2 regions of the Stenotrophomonas sp. Steno-Z2 genome follow, and region 1 is predicted to be linked to the other one. Evidence: predicted binding sites of a transcription regulator. Region 1 holds the regulator's gene; the other holds the start of a gene.

Evidence for each region. Region 1 encodes FliA, which starts transcription of late flagellar genes. Its sites were predicted from a motif close to TAAAGTTTNNCNNNCNNNGGCCGATAA; they were not measured.
Region 2: a site for FliA is predicted at 2,342-2,368, ahead of AC06FP_RS02810 (GGDEF domain-containing protein). Genes of this name have one in related genera too.

What each region holds. Positions count from the first base shown of each region.
Region 1 covers NZ_JBWJOY010000007.1:11,091-18,719, forward strand. Annotated here, with positions in the region: gene AC06FP_RS13485 (chemotaxis protein CheA) at 1-652, opposite strand, end outside; gene AC06FP_RS13490 (protein phosphatase CheZ) at 657-1,280, opposite strand; gene cheY (chemotaxis response regulator CheY) at 1,280-1,672, opposite strand; gene AC06FP_RS13500 (RNA polymerase sigma factor FliA) at 1,686-2,432, opposite strand; gene AC06FP_RS13505 (MinD/ParA family protein) at 2,429-3,313, opposite strand; gene flhF (flagellar biosynthesis protein FlhF) at 3,300-5,012, opposite strand; gene flhA (flagellar biosynthesis protein FlhA) at 5,176-7,281, opposite strand; gene flhB (flagellar biosynthesis protein FlhB) at 7,278-7,629, opposite strand, start outside.
Region 2 covers NZ_JBWJOY010000001.1:621,281-628,909, forward strand. Annotated here, with positions in the region: gene AC06FP_RS02795 (hypothetical protein) at 43-423, opposite strand; gene AC06FP_RS02800 (SDR family NAD(P)-dependent oxidoreductase) at 897-1,655, shown strand; gene AC06FP_RS02805 (Rossmann-fold NAD(P)-binding domain-containing protein) at 1,677-2,318, opposite strand; gene AC06FP_RS02810 (GGDEF domain-containing protein) at 2,427-3,983, shown strand; gene AC06FP_RS02815 (DUF808 domain-containing protein) at 3,991-4,899, opposite strand; gene AC06FP_RS02820 (ABC1 kinase family protein) at 5,078-6,730, shown strand; gene AC06FP_RS02825 (phosphoglycerol transferase I) at 7,061-7,629, shown strand, end outside.

The DNA of each region.
Region 1 (7,629 bases):
CGGCCGCGGCGGGTGTGGCAGCGGCCGCGACCGGCCTGGCGCCGGGGGCGGCGTCGCCGTGCAGCTGGTCGAGCAGGGCTTCGAACTCGTCCTCGCTGATGAGGTCGTCCGCCGGTCTGGGAGCGGTGGCGACGGCTGCCGGCTTCGCGCCGGGCGCGGCGCCGCCATGCAGCTGGTCGAGCAGGTCCTCGAATTCGTCCTCGGTGATCAGGTCGCCGCCGGCGGCCGTGGCCGGTACCGGCGCCGCTACCACCGGCGCCGGCCTGGCCGGTGCCGCATCGACGTCGAACAGCGCGATCAGCGCCGGCGGCGCATGCTGCGGCTCGGTGCCGGCAGCGACCGCGTCGAGCATGGCCTGCAGCCAGTCCAGCGACTGCTGCGCGGCGTCGAAGTGGTGCGCCTGCAGCTCGGCCTTGCCCGAGCGCGCCATGCCCAGGGTTTCCTCGGCGGCATGGCACAGCTCGACCATGGCGTTGATGCCGAGGAAGCCGGCGCCGCCCTTGAGCGTGTGGAAGCCGCGGAACACCGCGTTGAGCTGGTCGTTGTCCTCGGGCGCCTGCTCCAGCGCGACCAGCTGTTCGCCGAGGCGGTCCAGGATTTCCTGGGCCTCGAGGATGAAATCGGCGGCGATGTCGTCGGCGAAGGCGCTCATGGCGTCACAGCCCCAGGTCGGAGAGCAGGTCGTCGGCGTCGTTCTGGCTGACCGCGTGGCGGTCGATGCCGTCCAGCGCCGGGCCGGCGAGGCCGCCGTTGCGCGCCTCGTCCTCCGGCGGCGGCAGGCCGAGCGCGCCGAAGCCCTCGTGCACGCGGCGCACGATGCCGACCACGCGGCGGATGATCTGCCCGGTCAGGTCCTGGTAGCTCTGGGTCAGGGCGATCTCGGTGAGGTTGTGGCGGATGCGTTCCAGCGCCTGTTCCTGCTCCACCGCCGGCAGCGCGCCTTCGCGCAGGCCGCCGACCAGTTCGCGGCACTGTTCGGCCAGGTCCAGGGTGCGGTGGGTGGCCTTCTCGGTCATCTCCACCACGTGGTCCAGGCGCGCGCAGGCGTCGTCCAGCTCGCCGGCCTCGGACGGTACCGTCGGCAGTTCGCCCAGCGCCTGGCCCAGTTCGCGCGCCAGCCGGCCCAGGCCGGCCATCATCGGTTGCGTGCGCAGCGCGGCCAGGGCGTCGATTTCCCGGCGCCAGCCGCTCTCGTCGCCGCTCTCCAGCGCCGCCAGCGCGTCCTGCAGGCGCTGCACCAGGGCCGATTTCTCGCTCGGGGTTCCGCTGGACATGGTCATCAGGCGCTCGCCGCCAGCCGCTCGAAGATCTTGCCCAGCTTCTCTTCCAGGGTCTGCGCGGTGAACGGCTTGATGATGTAGCCGTTCACGCCGTTCTGCGCGGCCTCGATGATCTGCTCGCGCTTGGCCTCGGCGGTGACCATCAGCACCGGCAGGGTCTTGAGCCTGGCATCGGCGCGGATCGCCTTGAGCAGTTCGATGCCGGTCATCACCGGCATGTTCCAGTCGGTGACCACGAAGTCGAACGGCTGGCTGTTCAACAGCGCCAGCGCGGCGTGCCCGTCCTCGGCCTCGGCGGTGTTGGTGAAGCCCAGGTCGCCCAGCAGGTTCTTGACGATGCGCCGCATGGTCGAGAAGTCGTCGACGATCAGGATCCGCATGTTCTTGTTCAAAAGGTGTTCCTCTTCATGGTTCGACGAGGCCGGCGTCGGCCGCCTCGAAAATCTTCAACCGGCCGCGCAGCCGCAGCATGGCCTGGCCGTGGATCTGGCAGACGCGCGACTCGCTCACCCCGAGCACCGCGCCGATCTCCTTCAGGTTCAGTTCCTGCTCGTAGTACAGCGACAGCACCAGTTGTTCGCGCTCGGGCAGCTGGCCGATGGCCTTGCCCAGCTCCTCGCCGAACTGGCTGCGCTCGAGCACCTGCTGCGGGGTCGGGCCGCCGGTGGCCGGGGTGTCGAGCTCGCCCTGGTCCTCGATGCGCGATTCCAGGCTCAGCACCTGGCCGCGCGCGGCGTCCTCGATCAGCCGCAGGTACTCCGGCAGCGGCATCTCCATCGCCTCGGCCACCTCGGTGGCGCTGGCGGCGCGGCCGGTGGCCTGCTCGATGCGGCGGATGGTGGCGGCGGCGTCGCGGGCGCGGCGGTGCACCGAGCGCGGCACCCAGTCGCCGCGGCGGATCTCGTCGATCATCGAGCCGCGGATGCGGATCGAGGCGTAGGTCTCGAACGAGGCGCCCTGTTCGGCGTCGTAGCTGCGCGAGGCCTCGATCAGGCCCATCATGCCGGCCTGGATCAGGTCGTCGATCTCGACGCTGGCCGGCAGGCGCGCGGCCAGGTGGTGGGCGATGCGCCGCACCAGGTCGGAGTGGCGGGCGATGCAGTCGTTGGCGCTGGCGCGCTGCACCTCGCGGTAATGGGCGGCGGGGTTCATGTCGCCACCCCGCGCCGGATGATGCGCTCCAGGAAGAACTCGACGCCGCCGCGCGGCTCGGTCGGCGCCTGCCAGCGGGCGGTGCGGCGGGCGATTTCCTGCAGCGCCAGCGCCGCCGGCGCCGACGGGTACAGCTTCACCACCGGCTGCTGGCGCTGCACCGACAGCCGCAGCCAGTCGTCCTGCGGCACGCAGCCCAGGTAGTTGAGCGAGACGTCGGCCAGGAACTTCTCGCACACCCGCACCAGCTTTTCGTACAGCACGCGGCCTTCGTTGGGGTCGCGCACCATGTTGGCCACGACCTGGATGCGGTCCACCCCGCGCTCGCGCGAAAGCACCTTGATCAGCGCGTAGGCGTCGGTGATCGAGGCCGGCTCGTCGCAGACCACCACCACGGTGTCCTGCGCGGCCTGGCAGAAGGTCAGCACGCTGTCGGTGATGCCGGCGGCGGTGTCGATGATCATCACGTCCAGGTCGCGTTCCAGCTCGGAGAACACGTTGACCAGGCCGACGTGCTCGGCCGGCTGCAGCTCGGCCATGTGCCGGCGGCCGGACGCGGCCGGCACCACCAGCAGGCCGTCGGGGCCTTCGATGATGACGTCCTCCAGGCTGCAGCGCCCGGCGACCAGGTCGGCCAGGGTGTGTTTGGGCTGCAGGCCGAGGATGACGTCGATGTTGGCCAGGCCCAGGTCGGCGTCCAGCAGCAGCGTGCGCTTGCCCATGCCGGCCAGCGCCACGGCCAGGTTGGCCGAGACGTTGGTCTTGCCCACGCCGCCCTTGCCGCCGGTCACCGCGATGGTGCGCACGGGGCCGGCGGGCTGGCGGCGGGTGGCCGACAGCGGGAAGGCATTGGTCAGCTTGGCGTACTCACGCGACGGCATGGTTCAACTCCGGGTTGCAGGGCATATCGGCCGCGCGGCGCAAATCTTCAAGGCGCAGCACCAGATTGGCCGCCGAGGCCCGGTGCAGGTCTTCCGGCACGTCCTGTCCGTCGGTCACCCAGGTGATCGGCAGGCGGTGGTCCACGGCCACCGACAGGGCCGAACCGAAGCGGCCGGTCTCGTCCAGCTTGGTCAGCACCAGGCCCTGCGGGTTGGCGGCGCCGAAGCGGCGCACCACCTCGTCCATGTCCTGGAAGCTGGTGTTGGCCGGCAGCACCAGCAGGGTGCGGATCTGGCCGGCGGCGCGCAGCCACTGCAGCTGGGCGGTCAGGGCGCGGTCGCGCTGGCCCAGCCCGGCGGTGTCGATCAGCACCAGCTTGTAGTCGGCCAGGCGCTCGAGCAGCTGGTTGAGATTGGTGCCGCTGCTGGCCTCGTGCACGGCGATGCCGAGCTGGCGGCCGAAGCCGTACAGCTGTTCGCGTGCGCCGATGCGCTGGGTGTCGGTGGTGACCAGGGCCACGTCGCGGGCGGCGTGGGCCTCGGCGAAGCGCGAGGCCAGCTTGGCGATGGTGGTGGTCTTGCCGGCGCCGGTCGGGCCGACCAGGGCGATCACGCCGCCGGTCTCGATCGGGTCGACCGGGGCGATCGGCAGCTTTTTGGAGATCAGGCCCAGCATCAGGCCGCGGGCGCGTGCCGGGTCGGTATCGGCCGGCATCTGCACCGCCACGTCGCGGGCCAGGCCGGCGTCGAAGCCGTATTCGTCCATCAGGTCCAGGGCGTTGGCGCGCACCGGGCTGCCACGCAGGCGCTCGTCGGTGAAGCGGTTCATTTCGCGCTCGATCAGCTGGCGCATGCCGGCCACTTCCTGGCGCAGTTCGGCCAGCTGGCGGTCGTCGCGCGGCGCGCTGGCGACCACGCTCAGCGCGGGCGCGGCGACGGCGGCTTCCGCGGCGGGCGCCGGAACATTGGCGGCGGTGGCAGCGGCCGCGGCGACGGGCACGACCGGTTCGACCGGTTCGACCGGCGGCTGGCGCGGCGGGGCCATCTCAGACAGGGCGGGCGCGGCCATGACCGGCTCGATCCGTGGCGCCGGCGCGGCGGGCGCCACCGCGACCGGCTCTTCCAGCGGCGGGTCGATCGCGAAGCGGGCGCGGTTGACGGGCGCCGGCGCGGCAGCGGCGCTGGCCGGCGCGGCGACGGCGAAGCCCTCGGGGCGGAACGCCGGCACCACCGGGGCGTCGTCCAGCGCGGCCGGGAAGGTAGCAAAGCGCTGTTCCGGCGGCTCCGGTGCGCGTGCCGGTGCGGGCTGCGGCTTGAGCAGCGACGAGAAGCGGCTGCCCGGGGCCAGTTCGATGCTGCTGTCGATGGAGCGGCCGGTGGCGCCGACCGCCGAGCGGGCCAGGGCGGCCACGGCCGAGGCGGTGGCCACCACCGGTTCCGGCTCCGGGGTCCTGCGGCGGGTCACCGCGGCGATGATCGCCTCGGCGGCGCTGCGCGGTTTGGGCGCCGGCGGCGGCGCCGGGCGGGCGGCCTCCAGGGCGCGCTGCACGGCGGTCTCGTCGTAGTGGGCGGCCGCCACGATCTCGACGCCTTCCTCGATCCTGCGGTTGGACAGGATGACGGCATCGGGGCCATGTTCCTTGCGCACCAGGTTCATGGCGGTGCGCATGTCGGCGGCGACGAAACGTTTGATCTTCATGCTGGAGTACCGGGAATTCGTGTGCGGGTGCGACGCGGGAGCAGGGGCGTTGGCGGTGGGTTGCATGGCGGTGCGTGCTCCTCGTCCTTCGTGTGTGGCGGTGGCCGGCCAGGTGTCCGTTCTTTGACGCCGTCCTGCGCCGCCGCCGGTTTCCAGGCTGTCCTCAGCTGATCGTGCCGACCAGCTTCAGGCGCTTGTCTTCCGGGACCTCGCTGTAGGCCAGCACCGACAGCGAGGGAACGCTGTGGCGGACCATCCGGGCGAGGGCGGCGCGGACCGGGCCCGGTACCAGCACCACGGCCGGCTCGTTGCGCGCCTCCTGCTTGCCGACGCATTCGGCAAGACTCTGGTGGAGGCGCTCGGCGAGACCGGGTTCCAGTGCGGCACCGTTGCCCTGCGTGGATTCCTGCAAGACCCGTTCCAGTTGCGGGTTCAGGGTGAACACCGGCAGCTCCGGCGACATGCCGGCGATTTCCTGCACGATGAAGCGGCCCAGCGCGTTGCGTACCGCGGCGGTCAGCGCGGTCGGGTCCTGGGTGAGCGGGGCGTTCTCCACCAGCGCTTCGGCGATCTTGCGCAGCTGGCGCACCGGGATGCGCTCGATCAGCAGGTTCTGCAGCACGCGAGCCACCACCGAGATCGGCAGCGCCTTGGGGGTGAGGTCCTCGACCAGCTTGGGCGCGCTCTTGGCCAGGGTCGCCAGCAGCTGCTGCACTTCCTCGTGGCCGAGCAGTTCCGGCGCGTGTTCGCGGATCAGGTGCGAGAGGTGGGTGGCCACCACCGTGGCCGGATCGACCACGGTATAGCCCAGCGACTCGGCATGGGCGCGCTGGTGCGGCTGGATCCAGGTGGCGTCCAGGCCGAAGGCCGGGTCCTTGCCGGGGATGCCGTCCAACTGGCCCATGGCGCTGCCCGGGTCCAGCGCCAGTTCGCGGTCGGGGTGGATCTCGGCGCTGGCCACCGGCACGCCGTGGATCAGCACCCGGTAGGTGGTGGCCGGCAGTTCCAGGTTGTCGCGGATGTGCACCGAGGGAATCAGGAAACCGACGTCCTGGGTGAGCTTGCGGCGCACGCCCTTGATGCGCGCCATCAGTTCGCCGCCCTGGGCCTTGTCCACCAGCGGGATCAGCCGGTAGCCGACCTCCAGGCCCAGCGGATCGACCGGACGCAGTTCGTCCCAGCTCAGTTCGGCGGTCGGCGCCGGCTGCGCGGACAGCAGGCCGGGAATCTCGCCCGGCGCGGCGGCGCCCTCGGCGCCGGCCTGCGCGGCGTTGGCCGCGTCGCGTTTCCACAGCTTCCAGGCCAGGAAGCCGAGGATCGCCGCCAGGACCAGGAAGGCCAGGTTGGGCATGCCCGGCACCAGGCCGACCAGGCCGATGATGGCCGCGGCGATCGCCAGCGCGCGGTACTGGCCGAACACCTGGCCCATCATCGCCTGGCTCATGTCCTGGGCGCGCGAGGCGCGGGTCACCAGCATCGCCACCGCGCTGGACACCAGCAGCGCCGGCAGCTGCGCCACCAGGCCGTCGCCGATGGACAGCAGGGTGTAGGTGGAGGCCGCGTCGGCGAACGGCATGCCGTGCTGGAGCACGCCCACCGCCAGGCCGCCGAGCAGGTTGATGAACAGGATCAGGATGCCGGCGATGGCGTCGCCGCGGATGAACTTGCTGGCGCCGTCCATCGCGCCGTAGAAGTCGGCTTCCTCACGCACTTCCTCGCGCCGGGCCTTGGCCTCCTCGCGGGTCAGCAGGCCGGCGTTGAGGTCGGCGTCGATCGCCATCTGCTTGCCGGGCATGGCGTCGAGGATGAAGCGCGCGGTCACTTCCGACACGCGCCCGGCGCCCTTGGTGATGACCACGAAGTTGATGATGGTCAGGATCGCGAACACCACGATGCCGACCGCGTAGTTGCCGCCGATGACGAACTCGCCGAACGAGGCGATGACCTTGCCGGCCGCTTCGTGGCCGTTCTGGCCGTTGAGCAGGATGACGCGGGTGGAGGCCACGTTCAGCGCCAGCCGCAGCATGGTGGTGACCAGCAGCACGATCGGGAAGATGGTGAAGTCCAGCGGCCGCTTCACGTACACCACCGCCAGCAGCACCATCAGCGAGATGGCGATGTTGAAGGTGAACAGCGCGTCGAGCACCGGCGCGGCCAGCGGCACCACCACCATCGCCAGCAGCGCCAGCACGATCAGCGGCGCGCCGAATCCCTGGCGGATCATGTCCAGCAGGCGGCGCGCGGTGGCCGGCATGGGCTGGGCGCTCATGGGCGGGCCCCCTTGCCGAATTCGTCGATGTCGATGGCCGGCTGCTGCGGCATCGGCCCGCCGCGCCAGGCGCGCAGCTGGTAGACGTAGGACAGGATCTGGGCGACGGCCGAATACAGTCTCACGGGGATTTCCTTGCCGAGTTGGCTCTCCCTATACAAGGCGCGTGCCAGCGGCGGCGCCGAGACGATGGCCACGCGGTTGCCGTCGGCCACCTGGCGGATGCGCAGGGCCAGTTCGTCCACGCCGCGGGCCACCACGGTGGGCGCGTTCATGCGCCCGGCCTCGTATTTGAGCGCCACCGCGTAGTGGGTGGGGTTGACCACCACCACGTCGGCGCCGGGCACG
Region 2 (7,629 bases), on a different contig from region 1:
CAGGAGCCTGCGGGCAGGACCCTCGGCAGCGGATTGTCAGCCTCAGCGCGCCACGCCCGCTGCAGGCTGACAATCCGCGCCGACTTTCGCATCCCGGGTGCTCACGCAGGGCCGGAAATCGACGAGCCCGGCGACCTGCCGGCTTTCGCCACGCGCCACCGCGAAGCGCTGCAGCGGCGCGAGCTCGCAGTCGGCCTTGCCGTTGCACGCAGAAGGGTACAGCGTGTAGTGGCACTGGCCGCTGCTGCTGGCGCGGCATTCGAAGCGGGACGCGCCGTCCTGCACGCGGACCCTGCTGTTCAGGGTTTCCACATCCGAGTCCACCTCGCTGGTGAAGGTGGTGGTGCCCGCCGAACAGCCGGACAGCATGGCCAGGAACGGCAGCAGCACGAAGAACCTGGGCAGGGAGAATCTGGTGGTCATGGCATTCCTCCGGTCATATGGGTTGAACAAGGTCACCGATGGCCGACGCTCCAGTGCGTGCCGGGGCGATACCGGCGCGCAGCGCGCGCGTACGCAAGCCCGGTCATCAGCCCCCCGGCAACGCAACGATGCACGGAACAAACGGTGATCGATTGAACGGTGCCCCGGGCATCGAAGGCGGCCGTGCGTGGAACTGCGGCGAGCATAGCCGCGCGCCGCGCCGGCGGAAGCCGCCATGCGACGAAACCCCGTTTCCGGCGATGAAACGCGCCTGCCGGGGCCCCACTGCCCGGCGCGAAGCCCTCGACGTGTGCGTATCGGCATCGTCAGGCGCGGGTGGATGATGCAGGCACCCCGGCCACCGCTTCCGCGTGATGCGCATGCCCCCCGACCCCGGGCCGGCCGCCAGCACCCGCGAATGAACACGGCGATTGCGGCGACAATGGCCACCTTCCCCGCAACGGAGCCCGATGATGTCCCTTTCCGACCTGGGCGGTGCCCGCGTCCTGATCGCCGGCGGCAGCCGCGGCATCGGCCTGGCCATCGCCACCGCATTCGCCCGCCAGGGCGTGCGGTTGAGCCTGTGCGCGCGCGGCGCCGATGGCCTGCGGCGCGCGCGGGAAACGCTGGAAGCCGGCGGCGCGCGCGTGCACGTGCAGGCCTGCGACCTGGCCGATCCGGCACGGATCGAGGCCTGGGTCGAAGCCGCCGCCGCCGCGCTGGGCGGCATCGACGTGGTGGTCAACAACGCCTCCGGGTTCGGCAACGGCGATGACGACGCCAGCTGGCGGGCCGGCTTCGAAGTCGACCTGATGGCCGCGGTGCGCACCAACCGCTTCGCGCTGCCGCACCTGCGGCGCAGCGAGGCACCGGCCATCCTCAACGTCAGCTCGATCAACGGCCGCGTGCCGACGCCGCGCGCGGCCGCCTATTCCACCGCCAAGGCGGCACTGGACTACTACACCGTCACCCTCGCCACCGAACTGGCACGCGAACGCATCCGCGTCAACGCCATCGCCCCGGGTTCCATCGAGTTTCCCGGCGGGCTGTGGGACCAGCGCCGCACGTCCGAGCCGGCGCTCTATGAACGCATCCGCGAACGCATTCCGTTCGGCGGCTTCGGCCATGCCGACGACGTGGCCGCGGCCGCGGTGTTCCTGTGCTCGCCCGCCGCGCGCTGGATCACCGGGCAGGTGCTGGCGGTGGATGGCGGCCAGTCGCTGCCGGCCTGAGCGCGCCGCGCCGCTTCCACTTCACGCCGGTTCCACCAGCTGCGCCGACCCGATCACCCGCACGCCCGGACGCGGCGCCAGCGCCGCTTCGACCAGCGCATCGGCGATGCGACCGGCCGGGTTGATGCGCCACGCACGCGGCAGCACCGGCGCCAGTGCCCCCAGCACCCGTGCGGCGGCATGCTCGCCGGGTCGCGGTTCGGCGCGCTCGCCGCCGATCAGCCCCGGCCGCACCAGCGCCAGCGACGCGAACGCCAGTGCGCGCAGGTCCCGCTCCAGCCCGCCCTTGACCCGATTGTAGAAAAACGGCGAGCGCGGATTGGCGCCCATCGCCGAGTTCAGGGCGAACACCGTGCAGCCGTGCGCCCGCACGGCGCGCGCGATGGCCAGCGGATAGCCATGGTCGATGCGCTGGAAAGCCTGCCGCGACCCAGCCTGCTTCAGGGTCGAGCCCAGCGCGCAGATCGCCGCGTCCACCTGCCACCAGGGCGCGTCCGCCGGCAGGCGTTCGAAGTCCAGCACCGGAGCCAGCAGGCGCGGATGCCGCAGCGCCAGCGGCCTGCGCACGGGCGCGACGACGGCCGTGCAGCGCGCGTCGGCCAGCAGGCGCCGCAGTACCTGCGATCCGACCAGGCCGGTGGCCCCGGCCAGCAATACACGCATCCCGCTCCTCCTTCGCCGGCTGTTCAAGCCGGCATCCGCCATGCCGATAATGGGGCATCGATCCCCGCCCGCGGCCCGGCCGCGTCTCCCGTCCAGAACCGCCCCGCGATGGCCGACAGCACCGACACACCGCCTCCCCAGCCTGCCGGACTGGGGCGCATCCTGTCACGCCGCCAGGCCGTGGCCGAAACGCCGGCGTCCGCCTCCGCGGCGCCGGCACCGGCAGCGCCCGCGCACGGCCACGGCGCGGCACCGCTGCAACGGATCTTCAGCCAGGCGCATGCGCCGGAAGCGCTGCTGCACGCGTTCGCCCAGGGCATGTCCAGCCTGCCCGGCGAACTCGGCGATCTCGGCCGGCTGCTGCACAGCGCCTGCGACCGCCAGGAGTGGGAACGCTACGGCCGCCTGCTGCGGCAGCTGATCGACAAGTACATCCGCACCATCGAACTGGAACCGGCGCCCGCCGGCAACAGCGAGGCCGAGCGCCTGCGCGACATGCTGCGCAACACCCTGGGCGCGGTGCTGTCCAGCCTGCTGCAGCAGGCGCCGGAGCTGGAAACCCAGGCCCGGCGCATGGGCGAGGAACTGCGCGGCTGGCGCTCAGGGCAACCGCTGGAGCCGGTGGAGCAGCACCTGCGCGAACTCTGCCACCAGGTCGGCGTGCGCAACGACGTGCTGCACGAACAGCACGACCTGCTGCTCAACCTGTTCGACCTGCTGCTGCAGAACATCGCCGAGCTGATCGACGGCGGCAGCTGGCTGCATGGCCAGATCGACAACGTGCGGCAGGTGCTGGCCGGGCCGCTGGACCGCACCTCGCTCGAGCGCACCCGCAACGACCTGCGCGAGGTGATCTACCGGCAGGGCGTGCTCAGGCAGGGCCTGGAGGAATCCCGGGAGGCGATGAAGGACCTGATGGTCGACTTCGTCGAGCAGGTCGAAGGCATGGCCTCGGAAACCGGCGAGTACCACGACCGCATCGCCAGCTACGCGATCGCCGTGCGCCAGGCGCGCAGCCTCGCCGACCTCGGCCAGCTGCTGCAGAACGTGCTGCAGGACACCGCGCGTGTGCAGGCGCAGGCGCTGCGTGCGCGCGACCGCCTGGCCAGCGCGCGCGCCGAGGCGGTGGCCGCCGAACAGCGCGTGCAGCAGCTCGAACACGCGCTGGAGGAGGCCGGCAGCCAGCTGCGCACCGATCCGCTGACCGGGGCCCTGAACCGGCGTGGCCTGCAGGAACTGCTCGCCGGGGCGATGGGCGATGCGCAGGCGCGACTCAGCGTCGCCATGCTGGACCTGGACCACTTCAGCCAGACCAACGCCGACTACGGCCATGCCGGTGGCGACCATGCGCTGCGCCACCTGGTGGCGACCACGCAGACACGCCTGGGCAGCCACGGCCAGGTCGCGCGCCTGGGCGGCGATGAATTCGTGCTGGTCCTGCCCGGCATGCCGCAGGCGCAGGCCGACGCGCAGCTGCGACGCCTGCAGGAAGCCCTCGCCCATCGCCCGTTCCTGCACGAGGGCCAGCGCGTGCACGTGCGCTTCAGCGCCGGCATCGCGCAATGGCGCCCCGGCGAATCCGCCGACGCCCTGCTGCAACGCGCCGACCGCGCCCTCTACGCGGCCAAGCAGGCCGGCCGCGACCGGGTGGGCAACGCCGACTGAGCGCCGCTCAATGCGCCGGCTTGCCGCCGCGCAGGCGCTGCACCAGCATCACCGCGGCCAGTACCAGCGCGCCGGCGAGGATGCCCACCACCACGCTGCCCAGCGCATTGGCCGCGATCTCCCAGGCCGGCGAAGGAATCCAGCCCACCACCAGGTGGTGCAGGGCTGGTATCGCGTGCACGAGGATGCCGCCGCCGACCAGGAACATCGCCGCGGTGCCGGCGATCGACAGCCCGCGCATCAGCCACGGCATCGCGCGCAGGATCGCGCGGCCCAGCGCCGCGGCGGCGCGGCCGCGGCGCAGCAGCCACATGCCGATGTCGTCGAGCTTGACGATGCCGGCCACCAGCCCGTAGACGAATACGGTCATCGCCAGCGCGATGGCCGCCAGCACCAGCACCCGCTGCAGGAACGGCTCGTGCGCCACCACGCCCAGCGACAGCACGATGATCTCCGCCGACAGGATGAAATCGGTGCGGATCGCTCCGCGGATCTTGTCCTTCTCCCAGGCGACCATGTCCACCCCGGCATCGGCCAGCGCCTGTACGCGCTCGGCGTGCCGCTGCTCGTCCTCCTTGCCGTGCAGGAACCTGTGCGCCAGTTTTTCCACGCCCTCGTAGCAGAGGAAGGCGCCGCCAAGCATCATCAACGGCGTGATCGCCCAGGGCAGCCACGCGCTGATCGCCAGCGCCGCCGGCACCAGGATCGCCTTGTTGAGCAGCGAGCCCTTGGCCACCGCCCACACCACCGGCAGTTCGCGCGCCGCGCTGACGCCGGTGACCTGCTGCGCGTTCAGCGCCAGGTCGTCGCCGAGCACGCCGGCGGTCTTCTTGGCCGCGACCTTGGTCAGGATGGAAACGTCGTCGAGCAGGGTCGCGATATCGTCTAGCAGGGCGAACAGGCCGGCTCCAGCCATGGGGCACCGTGGGCGTTGGGGAAGCGCGGATTGTCCCGCATCGCGGGCCCGCGCGACATGGCCGCCGCGTTCACCCCCCGACCACCCTCCCGCGGCGACACTGCCCGATCATGCCGTGCGGGAGAACGCCTTGACTGCAGCGAAACACGACCCGGCCGCGCCCACCACCGTCGGCAGCATGAGCCGGCGCCAGCAGATCCTGCGGCTGCTGCTGCGCTACCGCAATTCGGGGGTGTTCTCCGGCCTGCAGCTGGACGGCGAGCTGCCGCGCAACGCCCGCCTTCCCGACGACGCCGACCCGGCGCAGTTCGTCTCCGACCTGGAAGCGCTGGGCACCACCTTCGTCAAGCTCGGCCAGGTACTGTCCACGCGCCCGGACATGATCCCGCTGGAGTACGTGGCCGCGCTGGAACGCATGCAGGAACAGGTCGCGCCGATTCCGGTGGAGCAGATCCGCACGGTGATCGAGGAAGAACTCGGCGCCCCGGTCGGCAAGCTGTTCGCGCTGTTCGACCCCGAGCCGCTGGGCTGCGCCTCCATCGCCCAGGTACACCGCGCGGTGCTGCACGACGGCCGCGAGGTGGCGATCAAGGTGCAGAAGCCCGAGGTCGCCGCGCAGCTGCGCTCGGACATCGCGGTGCTGCGCAGTTTCGCCAGCGCCGCCGACCACCTGACCCGCGTCGGCCGCCGCGTGCGCTTCGCCGACTGGCTGGACGAGTTCGCCACCACCCTGCGCATGGAGCTGGACTACGACGCCGAGGCCACCAACCTGTCGCGTTTCGGCCAGCACCTGGCGCCCTACCCGGAACTGTGGGTACCGCAGCCGCTGTGGGACCTGTGCCGGCGGCGGGTGCTGACCATGGAACTGGTGCATGGCGTGCGCGTGGACGCGATCCCGCCGGTGCGGCGCACCGAGCAGTCGATGCAGCCGCTGGCCGCGGCGCTGGTGCGCGGCTACCTGGACCAGATCTTCGTGCATGGCGAGATCCATGCCGATCCGCACCCCGGCAACCTGCGCGTGACCGACGACCAGCGCCTGGCGGTGTTCGACCTGGGCATGGTCGCGCACGTGCCGCCGCGCCTGCGCGAGCGCCTGCTCAAGGTGCTGTTCGCCGCAGTGGACGGGCGCGGCGAGGAAGTGGCCGACGAGATCATCGGCATCAGCACGCGCCTGGAGGACTACGACGAGGAGCGCTACCTGCGCCTGACCGGGCAGATGATCGCGCGCTACGCCGCCAACGGCACCTTGTCCGAAGGCCGCGTGGTGCTGGAAATCGTGCGCATCGCCACCGCCTGCAACCTGCGCACGCCGCCGGAGCTGAGCCTGCTGGGCAAGGCGCTGCTCAACCTGGAAGGCGCGTGCCGCCTGCTGGCGCCGGAGCTGGACATGCGCGGCGTGGTGGAGCGGCAGCTGCAGCACGTGATGCGCGCGCGCCTGGTGAAGTCGCTGTCGGTCGCCAACCTCGCCAGCGAGGCGATGGAGCTGCAGCAGCTGCTGCGCACCGGCCCGCGGCGCATGTCCGACATCCTCAGCCTGGTGGCCGAGAACCGCCTGCAGATGAAGGTCACCGGGCTGGAGGAATCGCGGCTGATGGAGAACATCCAGAAGGTCGCCAACCGCATCGCCGCCGGGCTGATCACCGCCGCGCTGCTGCTGTCCTCGGCGCTGCTGATGCGCGTGCCCAGCCGCTTCTCGCTGTTCGGCTACCCTGCGTTCGCGATGCTGCTGTTCCTGATCGGCGTGATCATCGGCCTGGGCCTGATCGTCAGCGCGCTGCTGTTCGACCGCCGCACCCGCGCCCGCGCGCGCGAGGAACGCGGGCACCGCTGAGCGCCACCCGCGCCGCGCGGGCAGAAAACAACGGAAAACCGGCCATATCCGGCACGCATCGGCTGCCGCTCGATCATCGACGACGATGCGGATCGCACCGCATCGCATGCGCGATGCACCGTGCCTCGGCACTTTCGAAGATCGATACGCGGCATGCAGCGACCGCCCGAAACGCGCCGCGCACTGTGCCGTTTCCAGCAAACATTTCAGTCAGGTTTGTCTGTGCATGATTCGGTCATCCACGTTTCATGCGCCTGACACAGGCCTGTGGATCGCGCCTCTCTTCCCCCGCATAGAGGCGCTTTCCGTTTCCACTACCCAAGCGACCGCATGCATTGGACTTTCTGGCTGTATCTGCCCGCGCTGTTCCTGTTGTTGCTGGCCACGCCCATGCTGGCGCGGCTCAAGGCGGGCCTGCTGACATTGCTGCTGCTGGCGTCCAGCGCCTGGTGGCTGATCGACCGGCTCAGCGGCGACGGCATCAATTCGGCCACGCTCTACCACCTGCGCAGCGACATGGAGGGCGCCGGCGTCGGTGATTTCCAGGGTTACATCGTCGTTTTCGTGATCCTTATCCTGCTCTCGCTGAGCCCTTTGCTGCTGCTGCGCGTGCGCCGCTTCCGCCTGCCACGGCATGGCACGGCGCTGTCGGCGGCCTTCGCCGCGCTGCTGGTGGCCGCGGTGGTGGGCAGCCCGCTGTACGGCGACGCGCGCCGCATGTACCAGCAGATGAAGCCGGTGGACTACAGCGTGGTGGCGCCGGAGTACGTGGTGCCGACGCGGGCGCTGGCGCGGCCGAAGAACATCGTGTGGATCTACGGCGAGAGCCTGGAACGCACCTACCTGGACGAGCAGGCGTTTCCCGGGCTGATGCCCAACCTGCGCCGGCTCGCCGGCGA